DNA from 3 places in the Ferrimonas sp. YIN67 genome. Region 2 is predicted to be linked to each of the others. Evidence: predicted binding sites of a transcription regulator. Region 2 holds the regulator's gene; each other region holds the start of a gene.

Region 1 (4,489 bases), on a different contig from region 2:
GCTGAACATCAATGATGTGCTCTCACCCGAAGAGGTGGAGGAGGGCTGGACCCTGGCCTGTCAGGGGCGCCCCATGAGCCCAGATGTGTCCGTCGAATTCCCGGATTGAGTGGTCTTACCTAAAAACCGGCGCAGCCATGGCTGCGCCGGTTTTGTGTTGGAGAGGGGGCAAGGTGGCTAGTGTTACCCGGGATCGTTCGAGCGCAATGTGTCGCAAACCTGTTAGAATCCGCCAAACCTTGATTCAGCGCCATACGACAGCTTTCGCCCTATGATCTTTATGCTCGATAACTACGACTCCTTTACCTATAACCTGGTGCAGTATTTCCAACAACTGGGACAGGAGGTGGTGGTGCGCCGCAATGATGAGACCAGTGTGGCGGAGATCGAAGCCCTGGCACCGGATCATATTGTGATCTCGCCTGGCCCCAAGGATCCTGATCGGGCAGGGATCTCCCTGGCGGTGATCGAACACTTTGCCGGTAGGCTGCCGATCCTTGGAGTGTGCCTGGGTCATCAGAGCATTGCCCAGCATTTTGGTGCGACCGTGGTGCGGGCCGAGAAGGTGATGCACGGCAAAACCTGCGAGATCAAGCACCATGATGTGGGGGTGTTCCAGGGCCTGAACCAGCCATTGACCGTGACGCGCTATCACTCCCTGGTGGTGGATCCCGCCACCTTGCCCCCTTGCCTGGAGGTGACCGCCTGGAGTCGGTCGGCCAGTGGCGCCCTGGAGATCATGGGCCTTCGCCATAAGCACTTGGAGCTGGAGGGGGTGCAGTTCCATCCGGAGTCGATCCTGACCGAGCAGGGGCTTCAACTGCTTGGTAACTTTCTCCGTAATGTCAGTCAGCAGGCCCAGTAGCGAGCGTCTCTCCTCATTCCTGTGAATCCCCTCGGGATTTGTTGAGTTTTTCTCGCCCTCCCGACCCTGCTCCCTTGGTGCGCCAGAGTTCAGTCTTGTACTGCCTGGGACGAGAGAATATCGCCTCGCTCCGGGGAAGTTGAAAAGGAAAATCAACGTAAAGTATTTACGAAGCAGTCAGTTGAGATCTAGAGTTTGAGGTGGAACTCTTTCGTCGGCCACTTTGCCGCCGACTCTGCTCAGGGAGCAAGGAATGCATGAGCCATGATAATAGGCCACTTGCCGGGGTAAACCCTCTTTACGATACCGGCGCGCTGCACCAGAGCGTCTGGCAATTCCTTCTTATGGGGCCGAAACCGTCAGCAGGGGATGAGATGCCAAGCCTGTTGGATGAGAGCTACTGGCGCAGCAAACTGGGGTGTGAGCAGGAGGCCGAGGCCACCCGTCTGCTCGAATGGCGACGGGCCTACCGTGAGGCGCAAGGGATCCGAGAGTGCTTTTGGCTCCACTTGTCCGAGGAGTTGGGAGACGCGTTGAACTCTCCAGAGGAGATGCTGCAGCGAACTCTAGTGCGTCAGGAACATTTGGTGCTCCTCGAGCTCCTGCTGGACGATCAGGTCGATCGGCGAAAACTGCTCGCCTTGGCGTTACCCCTCCCCTGGCTTTGTGAAGGACTGCTTCGTCATGTCAATCGGATCCAGCGAGAGCAGGAGCGTCCCGCCGTGCATGATCCCAGGCTGGCATTTAATTATCTTGGCATCGACCAATTGCAAGAGGTGATCCCTTGGTTGCTGTTTCAGTATTGGAGCCAGCATGGTGGGGTTGGCGGGCGAAAACGCAAGCTTTGGCGATTGATCCAGCGACAAAGCGAACGCGCGATCTTGTTGGCGCGAGCCCGCGAGCTGCCCATTGGTCCCGTGGCGGTGTTGGCGGTCCTGCAAGGCTTGGATCTCCTGCTACTGATCAATACCGGGGAGTCCCTGTTTCATGAGTTGCATCAGCATTGGCTGGAGTATTCTCAGGAGCGAGGAGACAATACCACCCACCAGGCCGTGCTGGGGTTGAGTCTCCCTGGACGGGTACTGCTGGCACCATTGCAACATCATCCTGGCTGGTCTCGGCGGCTGTTGGCGCATATGCAACAGCACAGAACACTGGCGCTATTAACGGAGATTGCGCACCCGGATCCTGCATTGCTGTCTCCCTCGTCATCCGTGGTGGCCCGTGCCCATCTTCTTGCTCTGCTGGAACTGGCGCGTAAACAGCAGCTGGTACCCGAAAAAACGTTGGAGCATTGGTTGTTGGCTTATCTGCCTGAAGAGTGCCCCCGTTAATCACATGCGATCAGGCGCAGGGGGCAGAGCGGGGCAGGAGACCTTGTTGCAGCGAATGACTCCTTGGCCTCCTGTCGCTGTTCCCGTGATGTGAGTTTCTCCCTGTTCCCTGGCTCCCCTCCCCTTGGGGTGGGTGCATATCTCATCATACTCGAAGCATAAGTTCGCGTTCGCCGGAAGGTGGACGCCTGGCCGTGATCGCCGTTGCCCCGCCTGGGTAGCCTTTGGTTGGAAGAAACTGTGCCGTTTGGGGGTGTTTATTTTGTCGTTCTCTCCCTGCGAGTGGCCTTGCACTCATGAATAAATACGCAAAACATGTAAAAATGGACTTTAGTGCCTTATTTTGACTACTGATGTGTATTTTTATAGGGTTTGTTGTTAACGCAAAGGAGTGGCTGCCCCTTGGGCTTTGGCTTTCGGGGTCGACAGGAGAGATTAAATGAGTAAGCAAAATGCCCCGTTTCGGGCTCAATTTGACCAGGTGATGGTGCCCAATTATTGTCCGGCCGATATCGTTCCTATACGTGGTGAAGGCAGCCGGATCTGGGACAGCGAGGGGCGTGAATTCATCGATTTTGCCGGTGGCATTGCCGTCAACAGCCTGGGCCATTGTCACCCAGTCATGGTCGCTGCCCTGAATGAGCAAGGGGGCCAGCTATGGCATGTGTCGAATGTCTTTACCAATGCACCGGCATTGCGTTTGGCCCAGACCCTGGTGGAGCACACGTTTGCTGAACGGGTCTATTTTGCCAACTCGGGTGCCGAGGCGAATGAAGCGGCTCTGAAGCTGGTACGTCGCTACGCCCTGGAACATCATGGCGAGCAAAAGGATCAGATCCTCGCCTTCGATCAGTCCTTCCACGGTCGCACCTTCTTCACGGTGACGGTTGGTGGCCAGCCGGCCTATTCCGATGGCTTTGGTCCCAAACCCGGTGCCATTGAACACTTGCCTTACAATGATATCGAAGCATTCGAGGCGGCCATCAGTGCACGTACCTGTGCCGTGATCATGGAGCCGATGCAGGGAGAAGGGGGGATCATTCCCGCCGAACCGGCCTTTATTCGGCGGGTGCGTGAGCTCTGTGATCAACACGATGCCCTGTTGATCTTCGACGAGGTGCAAACCGGGGCGGGGCGAACTGGCACCCTCTATGCCTATGAGCAATTTGGTGTCGTACCGGATCTCCTGACCTCGGCCAAGGGGCTGGGTGGGGGCTTTCCTGTCGCGGCCATGCTCACAACCGCCAAGATTGCCGCCAGCCTTAAAGTGGGCACCCATGGTTCTACCTACGGCGGCAATCCACTGGCTTGTGCCGTGGCTCAGGCGGTGATCGATGAGATCCGCAAGCCCGAGGTGCTGGCGAATGTGCGGGAGCGTCATGCTCAATTCCGCGCCGGGCTGGAGGCGATCAATGAGAAATTTAAGGTGTTTGCCGAAGTGCGTGGCATGGGTCTGCTGCTGGGCGCCGCGCTCAATGATGACTACAAGGGCCGTGCCAGGGACTTCCTGATGGCCAGTGCCGATGCGGGCCTGATGTGTCTGGTCGCCGGGGCCGATGTGGTGCGCTTTGCCCCCAGTCTGGTGATCTCCGAAGCCGAAGTGGCCGAGGGGCTGGCCCGGTTCGAGCAGGCCGTGGCCACGGTCGTTGCCGTCTAATCTCCGGAGTCTGCCATGCTGATCATCCGTCCCATCCGCCAGTCTGATTATCCCGCCCTGTTGGTCATCGCCAAGGCGTCGGGCCATGGTTTCACCTCACTGCCGGTGGATGAGGCCCTGCTGAAGCGCAAAATTGCCCGTTCGGAGGCCAGTTTTGCCAGGGCGGTGATCCAGCCCGGGGATGAAGGCTATCTGATGGTGCTGGAGGAGGCGGGCCAGGTGGTGGGCACCTGTGGATTAGAAGCAGCTGTGGGCAGCCGTGATGCCTTCTACCACTACCGGCTTGGCAAGGATGTGCATGTGTCCGAGAAGTTGGGGATCCGCCGAGAGGTGCAGACCCTGACCCTGTGCAATGACTACACGGGCGCCTCTGAGCTGTGCACCCTGTTCCTGTTGCCCCAGTGGCGACGGGATCAGATCGGACGAATGCTGTCGCGCAGCCGCTTTATGATGCTGGCCGCTTTTCCTGAGCGCTTCGGCGAAACGGTGATCGCGGAGATGCGGGGGATCAGTGATGAGGCGGGGCGCTCTCCCTTCTGGCAGTGGCTGGAGGATCACTTTTTTGGTATCGATTTCCCGACCGCAGATTATCTGACCGGGATCGGTGACAAGGTGTTCGTCGCCGAGTTGATG
Region 2 (4,489 bases):
CGCGACCAATGTCCTGGCCGAAGGCGAAGTGCTGCAGTTGATGAACTGTAACGATGCCGACACCAGTGAAGAAAGCTACATGCAGGTGATCTACTGTAAAACCGCGCGCCTGTTCGAGGCGGCGACGCACCTGCCCGCGGTGATTGGCGGAAAAGAGGAAGCGATTTGCCAGGCCATGTCCGACTACGGCCGTTACCTGGGCACCGCCTTCCAATTGGTGGATGATGTCCTGGACTATACCGCCGACGAGGAGGAGCTGGGTAAGAACCTGGGCGATGATCTGGCCGAAGGGAAGCCCACTCTGCCGCTGATCCACGCCATGGCCCATGCCGACGAGGAGCAGGCCCAGCGGATCCGCAGCGCCATCGAGAATGGCGGCTGCGATGAGGTGGATGCCGTGGTCGCCACCCTCGACAATACCGGCTCCCTGGACTACACCATGAAGCGTGCCATCGAGGAAGCCGACAAGGCCATTGCCGCCCTGGATGTGCTTGCGGACAGCCCCTACAAAGAGGCCCTGATCAGTCTGGCGCGGATCGCCGTAGAGCGTAAAAGCTGAGTCGATGCCCTAAGACGAAAAAAGCGCCCTTCTGGGCGCTTTTTTCGTCTTAGGGCGGGTTACCCATTCACAAAGGCTTCACCCTTGCTGATATCGCCGCTGAGGGTCTCCAGCATGCCATCAAGGGCATTCTTCTCGAACTCGCTCAGGCTACCATAGGGTAAGATCTGCTCCAGCCCCCCCTTGCCCAACACCACAGGCTGAGCAAAGAAACGGGTATGCTCCCCCCTCCCTTCCACATAGGCGCACTCCACCACATTGGGCTCCCCCTGCAGACCGCGCACCACGGACAAACCGAAACGGCATGCCGCCTGGGCCATGGACAAAGTCGCTGAACCGGCCCCCGCCTTGGCTTCCACCACCTCGGTGCCGGCATTTTGAATTCTGTGGGTCAAAGCGGCGATCTCTTCCTCACTGAACGCCACCCCTTCCACCTGAGACAGCAGGGGCAAAATGGTCACGCCGCTGTGGCCACCAATGACTTTGACTTCCAAGTCGGCAGGGTTCAACCCCTTGGCCTCGGCGATAAAGGTCTCCGCCCGGATCACATCAAGGGTGGTGACCCCAAACAGTTTATTCCTGTCATAGACCCCGGCTGCCTTCAGGACTTCGGCGGCAATGGCCACTGTGGTATTCACCGGGTTGGTGATCACGCCGATGCATGCACCGGGCGCAACATCGGCCACTTTACCTACCAGGTTACGGATGATCCCGGCATTCACATTGAATAGATCAGCCCTGTCCATCCCCGGCTTACGGGCCACACCAGCGGAGATCAATACCAGGTCTGCCCCTTCCAATGCCGGTGTCGGGTCTTCCCCGGCATACCCCTTGGCCTCTACTGCTGTCGGAATATGGCTAATGTCCGCCGCCACCCCCGGCGTCACCGGAGCAATGTCGTACAGAGACAACTGGCTGCCAGCAGGCAGATTCAATTTCAACAGCAGAGCCAAAGCCTGGCCAATCCCGCCAGCAGCACCGAGCACAGCAACCTTCATGATATATCTCCAACTTTCCCTTAACATGTGACCGTGGTCACAGCGGACATTTCGCCGTCACCATACCCAAAGCACAAGCGCTTCGCAACGTTAACTCGATCGCGAACAGGGTTCGAAGGGGAGATGAAATTTTCTAACGAAATGGGAAGTTTGTGAGGTGAATTATTATGCTTGGCAAGTGAATTAAGCTTGATTTTTAGGCACTTATTATGCAAAATATCGGGTCAATCATCATCCAACAGTCATAATGTGTCATGAGAAACAGCAGCCAGCAAGAGGAATTGATCCGCGTATTTAAGTCGCTCCTTAAAGAGGAACGCTTCGGCTCCCAGGGAGAGATCGTCAGTGCTCTGCAGGCCGCCGGTTTTGCCAACATCAATCAATCCAAAGTCTCCCGGATGCTCAGCAAGTTCGGTGCCGTTCGCACCCGCAATGCCAAGCAGGAGATGGTGTACTGTCTGCCCGCCGAACTGGGGGTCCCGACTGCCAATGCCCAGTTACGGAACCTGGTTCTGGATGTGGATCACAACGGCACCATGATCGTCGTCCGCACCAGCCCGGGGGCCGCCCAGCTGATCGCTCGCCTGCTCGACTCCATGGGCAAAGCCGAAGGGATCCTGGGTACCATTGCCGGCGATGACACCATCTTTATCGCTCCATCCGAAGCCAGCCGACTCAACGATACCCTGGAGATGGTCAAAGAGCTGTTTAACTACGCCGACTAAACAAGACTCGCCTCGGTTGCGCCATTTCAGGCGCAGCCGGCTTAAAATCGGTTACACTCGCTGCAATCATCGGTAACCCGCAATCAGATCATGAATCAAGCTACCCTTATCGTCTTTCTCTGCTTTGCCAGCGTGATCCTGGCTTACATTGCCTATCTGGCGAAAAAACACCGCACACAGTTACGGCAAGATAATGACCGAGCACAAGCCGCCCTCGCCGAGATCCTCAGCAAACGACAGAGTGCCCAACTGACCATCACCCCCCAGACACTCAACAGTGGCAGCGTCAAGGGCCAATTGGAGCAAGGCCTTCGGGAAGCCTATGCGCTGGGCTTTACCGCCAACACCACAACCGAGCAAAGCCACCAGCCCATGCTCAGGCAGCAGCAACAGGACATTGAGCAACTCATGGCGGATATGGTTTCCATCCTTCAAGCCAAGGGAGATACCCTGGAGCCCTGGCAGCTGTATCAGGGCTTGCTTCAACACGCCTTTCAACTGGGTGGGCACACCTACTGGCGCTTGCGGGGCAATACCAAGCAGGCTGACAAAGGGGTCGAGGCGCTCACACAGCAACGGGACAGCTGGAAACGTTAGCCCCTGGGGGCGTCTTCACTGGCTCTGCCTTTCACTTATGGCCATGCTCATGGAGGATGCTCCCGACAAACACCGTGTGCATGACCGCCCCGGATCCGGGATCTTGTCGGCCTGATCCGCGCGGACAGCGTCCAAATGCAGCGCAAGCCCTGCCCCCTTCGCTCCCTCAAGCCCTTCCTTAAGGCAACACAAAACGCTATTTGAAGGGGGTTTGTGCATCCCCCGAACAACATAGAAGCCAAACCCTCTGCGCCACCATCATTTTTGCCGTTCGCACTGCCACCAGCTCACAGAAGCCAAGCCGGCCCGAGTCCTCTTGAACACCCCATATGCCGAGCCGAACGTAATGTAAAGAGATGGTAAATCCACTCCCGAGTCAGATCTCGATCTGGCAGCTTAAAATTTGCGCAGCGAGCGCGCAAAAAAATAAACGCACAATCTCAGGGAATTCAGAGATGAAACATAAATCACACTTCGGGCTAAAAACAGCACTCCTTGCCACAGGACTCGCCCTCACCAGCAGTTTTTCGGCCTACGCTCAACAACCCAATATTGTCCTGATCTTCGTCGATGATCTGCATTATGGCGGACTCAGTGCGACGGGCTCGGTCAATACCCTGGCCCAGACGCCCCATATCGACTCCATTTTCGAGAACGGCGTGCGCTTTACCGACGGCTATGCCACCCATGCCGTCTGCGCCCCAAGCCGTGCTGGCTTGATGACAGGCCGCTATCAGGCTCGCTTTGATTATGAGATCCTGCCTGGTGATACCGATGACAGCATCGACAGCGACGTCGGCGTCGACACCAAAGAGATCATGATCCCTGCCCTGCTCAAGGAAGCGGGTTACGAGACCTATGCAATCGGTAAATGGCACCTGGGTACGGCGGATCGCTTCCAGCCCAATGCCCGCGGATTTGATCACTGGTTTGGCTATCGCAGCAACACAGGCTTTTACCAGTTCAAGAGCGAAAGTAACGCAGTCAAGAATGGTGAACCGGTTGAGATCGTGGAAGGGGAAGAACCTAATCTTGATGTCGTTCGCAACGGAGAATCCGTCATCCAGCGCGGCTACCTGACCGACGCCCTGGCCCAGGAAGCCCGAGAGCTGATCCTGCAGGAGCACGACAAGCCCTTCTTCCTCTATTTCGCCCCCTATAACGTCCATGCACCGGATACCGTACCGGCGGAGTACATTCCCGCCGGTGGCACCGCCCATGACGGGGTGATCGCCGCCATGGATGCGTCCGTAGGCGAGATCCTGGATGCACTGGAAGTCGCCGGCGTCGCTGACAATACGATAGTCGTGTTCTCCAATGACAACGGCGGCAAGAAGGAATACAGCACCACATTCCGGGGCAATAAGGCCACCTACTACGAGGGGGGGATCCGCGTCCCCTTCGCCATGAGCTGGCCAGGCAAGATCCAACCGGGCACTAGCTTTCGCGGTATGGTTTCCACGCTAGATCTGCTGCCCACCTTCGTGGCGGCCGCCGGTGGTCAATTACCAGAAGGCGTCGAGTACGATGGACAAGATCTGATGCCCTTCATCAATGGCGAACAGAAGCCCAACAAGCTGAGGACCACCCATTACTGGCGTCAAACCAAG
Region 3 (4,489 bases), on a different contig from region 2:
CTATGAGGAGTCGATTATGGATGCACCGGCAGTGTCGGGAATTGCTTTTACTCGGGACGAAGCCAGCATTACCCTGGTTGGCGTACCGGATGAAGCCAATGTGGCCGCTCGGATCCTCACGCCTATCGGCGATGCAGGCATCGACATCGATATGATCGTGCACACGACCACAGGGGATGGTAAGGCCGATTTTACCTTTACGGTTCACCGTAACGATTGTGCCCAGGCCTGTACCTTGATAGAGCCGGTGAGCACTCGGTTGGGAGTCAAAACCTTGAGGACAAACCATGACTTATGCAAAGTCTCGGTTGTCGGAGTGGGAATGAAGAACCATACTGGTGTGGCAAGCCGCATGTTTCAGACGCTGGGCAGTGAGGGGATCAGTGTTCAGCTGATCTCAACGTCGGAGATCAAGATCTCTGTCGCCATCGATGAAAAATACTTGGAGCTAGCCGTACGCAGTCTCCATAACGCCTTTGAATTAGCCATTGATGAGTAAATCCTCACGGGTGGCTATAGATTTAATCTGGTCTAACTTTATAATACCGCTATAAGATTCTACCGCCGCTGCGGAATGAGTTAGATAAAGAGGAGCAAACAAATGCTGATTTTGACTCGCCGTGTGGGCGAAACCTTGATGATCGGTGACGAAGTCACTGTGACTGTATTGGGTGTGAAAGGAAACCAGGTTCGTATCGGTGTTAATGCACCGAAAGAGGTTTCCGTTCACCGTGAAGAGATCTACATGCGGATCCAGGCGGAAAAAGAAGGCGGGAGTACTCCTAGCGGTAACTTCTGATCCGAGAAACCGGCGCACTGCGCCGGTTTTTTTGTCTCACCCTTTTGCTCGCTCCCTCCTGTCGTTCGGTTGAATAATGCTGCTTTTTGACGCTTTCTTGTGCGAAGTGATGGCATTGAAAACAACTTGGTGAAAAAGCCGCCGAACAGTCTGTTGGGCGGAGAAAAAGGGTTTGACTTATTTTCGTCAGGTCGTAATATACGCCCCGAAACAACGGTGAGGTGGCCGAGTGGCTGAAGGCGCGCCCCTGCTAAGGGCGTATAGGTTAATCCCTATCGAGGGTTCGAATCCCTCCCTCACCGCCATTGCGCGTCCGTAGCTCAGCTGGATAGAGTACCTGGCTACGAACCAGGCGGTCGGAGGTTCGAATCCTCCCGGACGCGCCATATTTTGCAAGAGGCCGCGCCTAGCGCGGCCTCTTGGTTTTCATCGGACGAAGACCCCCCCCTTAAAGAAAGTTTTGCGCGTCCGTAGCTCAGCTGGATAGAGTACCTGGCTACGAACCAGGCGGTCGGAGGTTCGAATCCTCCCGGACGCGCCATTTTCTTTATCGCTGTGTGTCAGCGGCTCATTTAACGGAGCTAAACTGTTAAGCCTGCGCGTCCGTAGCTCAGCTGGATAGAGTACCTGGCTACGAACCAGGCGGTCGGAGGTTCGAATCCTCCCGGACGCGCCATTTTCTTTATCGCTGTGTGTCAGCGGCTCATTTAACGGAGCTAAACTGTTAAGCCTGCGCGTCCGTAGCTCAGCTGGATAGAGTACCTGGCTACGAACCAGGCGGTCGGAGGTTCGAATCCTCCCGGACGCGCCATATTTTTGAGGTCGGATTTCCGGCCTTCGCGCGGAGCGCTTCGGCGCTCAGGCGGCACAAGCAAAACTTTTTGCTTGCTGCTCCCGGACGCGCCATTTTCTTTATCGCTGTGTATCAGCGGCTCATTTAACGGAGCTAAACTGTTAAGCCTGCGCGTCCGTAGCTCAGCTGGATAGAGTACCTGGCTACGAACCAGGCGGTCGGAGGTTCGAATCCTCCCGGACGCGCCATATTTTAGACGGTCGGATTGTCGGCCTTCGCGCGGAGCGCTTCGGCGCTCAGGCGGCGCAAGTAAAACTTTTTGCTTGCGGATTCCGCCTTTGCCCTCCCGGACGCGCATTATCACAAAGCCCCGACCAAATGGTTGGGGCTTTGTCGTTCTACAACCGTTCGCTCTCTCTATTTCAATCGTTTCCTTCCTTATGCAAAGCGTCCTCCGGCCATTTCAGATTCGGGAGATCCCGTTTTGCTCGCATTTTTCTGCGCAATCCCCTGGCTGGGTGCTGCCAGGCAGTTTACTGCACTGCATCTTGATTCATCAGTAGGGTTGCATCCTGCGCCTTGACACTTTGCCATCACCTGTTGGTTGTCAGCATCAAGCGGGCTGGAGTGGCTTCTTATTCACTTCTTGTGCGTAAACATGGCCCTTACTTGGTCTTACCAATTTAAAACCGCAGGTGTCATGAATATCTTTTATCAGTAAATCACCGTGTTAGTGGTAAAACCAATGTTCACGCGTCATGGTTTTGACATTTTTATTCCACCTGTGTGAATATCGATGCCCTTATACGATAACGATAAAAGTGCCCGAGTATGGATACCTTGCTGCCCCAGCTGCTTGATGCGGCGAATGTAATGCTGACCGGTATGGTACTGGTCTTCCTCTTCCTTTCTTTACTGGTGGGAGGTCTGCGCATCTTGGCTTTGGCCTGTGCGCCAACCCCTCGAAGTGAGGTGGAAACGCCCGCCGCTACGGCGGCATCGTTATCACCACAAATTTTGGCTGCCATTGGTGCTGCCATCCACCAACACCGTGCTAATGAAGGGAAAACATCATGACTAAAGCGCTCGCCTTAACCGACGTCGTATTGCGCGATGCCCATCAATCCTTGCTCGCGACGCGCATGCGTCTGGATGATATGTTGCCGGTCGCTGAACAGTTGGATCAGATCGGCTACTGGTCACTGGAGAGCTGGGGAGGTGCAACCTTCGATGCCTGCATTCGTTATCTTGGCGAAGATCCCTGGTACCGGATCCGTGCACTGAAAGAGGCCATGCCTAAGACGCCCCAACAGATGTTGCTGCGGGGCCAAAACCTGTTGGGTTATCGTCACTATGCGGACGATGTGGTGGAAACCTTTGTTAAGCGTGCCTATCACAGCGGTGTGGAAGTCTTTCGCATCTTCGATGCGATGAACGATGTGCGCAACCTGAAGACTGCGATCAAGGCGGTGACGGCGGTTGGCGGACATGCTCAGGGCACCCTGTCGTTTACGACTTCTCCCGTACACAACCTGGATACTTGGCTGACCATGGCCAAGGAGTTGGAGTCGATGGGCTGTCAGTCGCTGTGCATCAAGGATATGGCCGGCTTGCTTGGCCCCTACGAGGCCGATGAGTTGATCCGAGCACTGAAAGATCAGACTCAGTTACCGATTGCCATGCAGTGCCACGCCACGACGGGCCTGTCGACCGCGACCTATCAGAAGGCGATCGATGCCGGCATTGACGTGCTGGATACCGCCATCTCCTCCATGAGCATGACCTATGGGCACACCGCAACTGAGACCGTGATGGCCATGGTCGCGGGAACAGAGCGCGATACCGGCCTGGACCCGGTCAAACTCGAAGGGATTGCCGCACACTTCCGCCAGGTGCGCACCAAGTACGCTCAATTTGAAGGGGCCCTTAAAGGAGTCGATGCACGCATCCTGAAGGCTCAGGTGCCCGGTGGCATGCTGACCAATATGGAAAACCAGCTCAAGGAGCAGGGGGCAACGGATCGCCTTGACGAAGTACTGGCTGAGATCCCGCGAGTTCGCGAAGATCTGGGTTTCATTCCTCTGGTGACCCCCACCTCTCAAATTGTCGGCACCCAGTCGGTGATCAACGTATTGACCGGCGAACGCTATAAGAGTATCGCCAAGGAAACGGCCGGTGTGTTGAAGGGGGAGTATGGTGCCACGCCTGCCCCGGTTAATGCCCAGCTTCAGGAGCGCGTGCTGGAAGGGGGGGAAGTGATCACTGAACGTCCGGCCGATCGCCTGGCGCCTGAGATTGCTCGATTGACCGAAGAGTGGCAGCAACTGGCTGCATCCGAGGGGATCCCTCTGGCCGATGAGCCCGTTGACGATGTACTGATCTATGCTCTGTTCCCTCAGATTGGACGCAAGTTCCTGAAGCACCGTGGCGATGCGTCTGCCTTTGAGCCGGCTCCAACCGGCGAGACGGCCCCTCAGGCCCCGGCGAGCCAACCGGCCCAGGGAGAGGCTGCCAGCTATCAGGTTCGCGTTGATGGTCAGGTGTTTAATGTTGAGGTGGGCGCAGCCGGCACGCTGGAAACCGTCGTGCCTGCTGCTTCAGCAGCGCCTGTTGCGCCAATTGCCCCCGTTACGCCAAGCGCGCCAAGCTCGGTTGCGACCAGCAAGGTGACTGCCCCCTTGGCCGGTAATGTCTTTAAGATCCCGGTAAGCCCGGGTCAGCAAGTCGCCAAAGGGGAAGTGGTCCTGATCCTCGAAGCCATGAAGATGGAGACGGAGATCCGGGCTGCTCAAGCCGGCAAGGTGTCAGATCTGCACGTGAAAGAGGGTGATAGTGTCACCGTCGGTGCCGATCTGGTTAGCCTGGTGTAGGGGGAAAGATGGAAGGTTTTCAGGACT

The links. The regulator ArgR, encoded in region 2, controls arginine synthesis, uptake and breakdown. The targets are predictions, from matches to a motif close to ANTGAATANNTATTCANT.
Region 1: a site for ArgR is predicted at 2,495-2,512, ahead of AC2D8U_RS15370 (aspartate aminotransferase family protein). Genes of this name have one in related genera too.
Region 3: a site for ArgR is predicted at 2,219-2,236, ahead of AC2D8U_RS09515 (OadG family transporter subunit). Genes of this name have one in related genera too.

Annotation. Positions count from the first base shown of each region.
Region 1 is NZ_JBXVVJ010000007.1:190,761-195,249, reverse strand. It holds gene AC2D8U_RS15385 (2Fe-2S iron-sulfur cluster-binding protein) at 1-109, shown strand, start outside; gene AC2D8U_RS15380 (anthranilate synthase component II) at 272-865, shown strand; gene AC2D8U_RS15375 (hypothetical protein) at 1,123-2,199, shown strand; gene AC2D8U_RS15370 (aspartate aminotransferase family protein) at 2,639-3,856, shown strand; gene astA (arginine N-succinyltransferase) at 3,872-4,489, shown strand, end outside.
Region 2 is NZ_JBXVVJ010000005.1:275,725-280,213, reverse strand. It holds gene ispB (octaprenyl diphosphate synthase) at 1-559, shown strand, start outside; gene mdh (malate dehydrogenase) at 619-1,557, opposite strand; gene argR (transcriptional regulator ArgR) at 1,812-2,282, shown strand; gene AC2D8U_RS13070 (hypothetical protein) at 2,373-2,879, shown strand; gene AC2D8U_RS13065 (sulfatase-like hydrolase/transferase) at 3,335-4,489, shown strand, end outside.
Region 3 is NZ_JBXVVJ010000003.1:517,141-521,629, reverse strand. It holds gene AC2D8U_RS09555 (aspartate kinase) at 1-499, shown strand, start outside; gene csrA (carbon storage regulator CsrA) at 602-799, shown strand; tRNA gene AC2D8U_RS09545 (tRNA-Ser) at 1,015-1,104, shown strand; tRNA gene AC2D8U_RS09540 (tRNA-Arg) at 1,109-1,185, shown strand; tRNA gene AC2D8U_RS09535 (tRNA-Arg) at 1,264-1,340, shown strand; tRNA gene AC2D8U_RS09530 (tRNA-Arg) at 1,399-1,475, shown strand; tRNA gene AC2D8U_RS09525 (tRNA-Arg) at 1,534-1,610, shown strand; tRNA gene AC2D8U_RS09520 (tRNA-Arg) at 1,764-1,840, shown strand; gene AC2D8U_RS09515 (OadG family transporter subunit) at 2,424-2,669, shown strand; gene oadA (sodium-extruding oxaloacetate decarboxylase subunit alpha) at 2,666-4,462, shown strand; gene AC2D8U_RS09505 (sodium ion-translocating decarboxylase subunit beta) at 4,471-4,489, shown strand, end outside.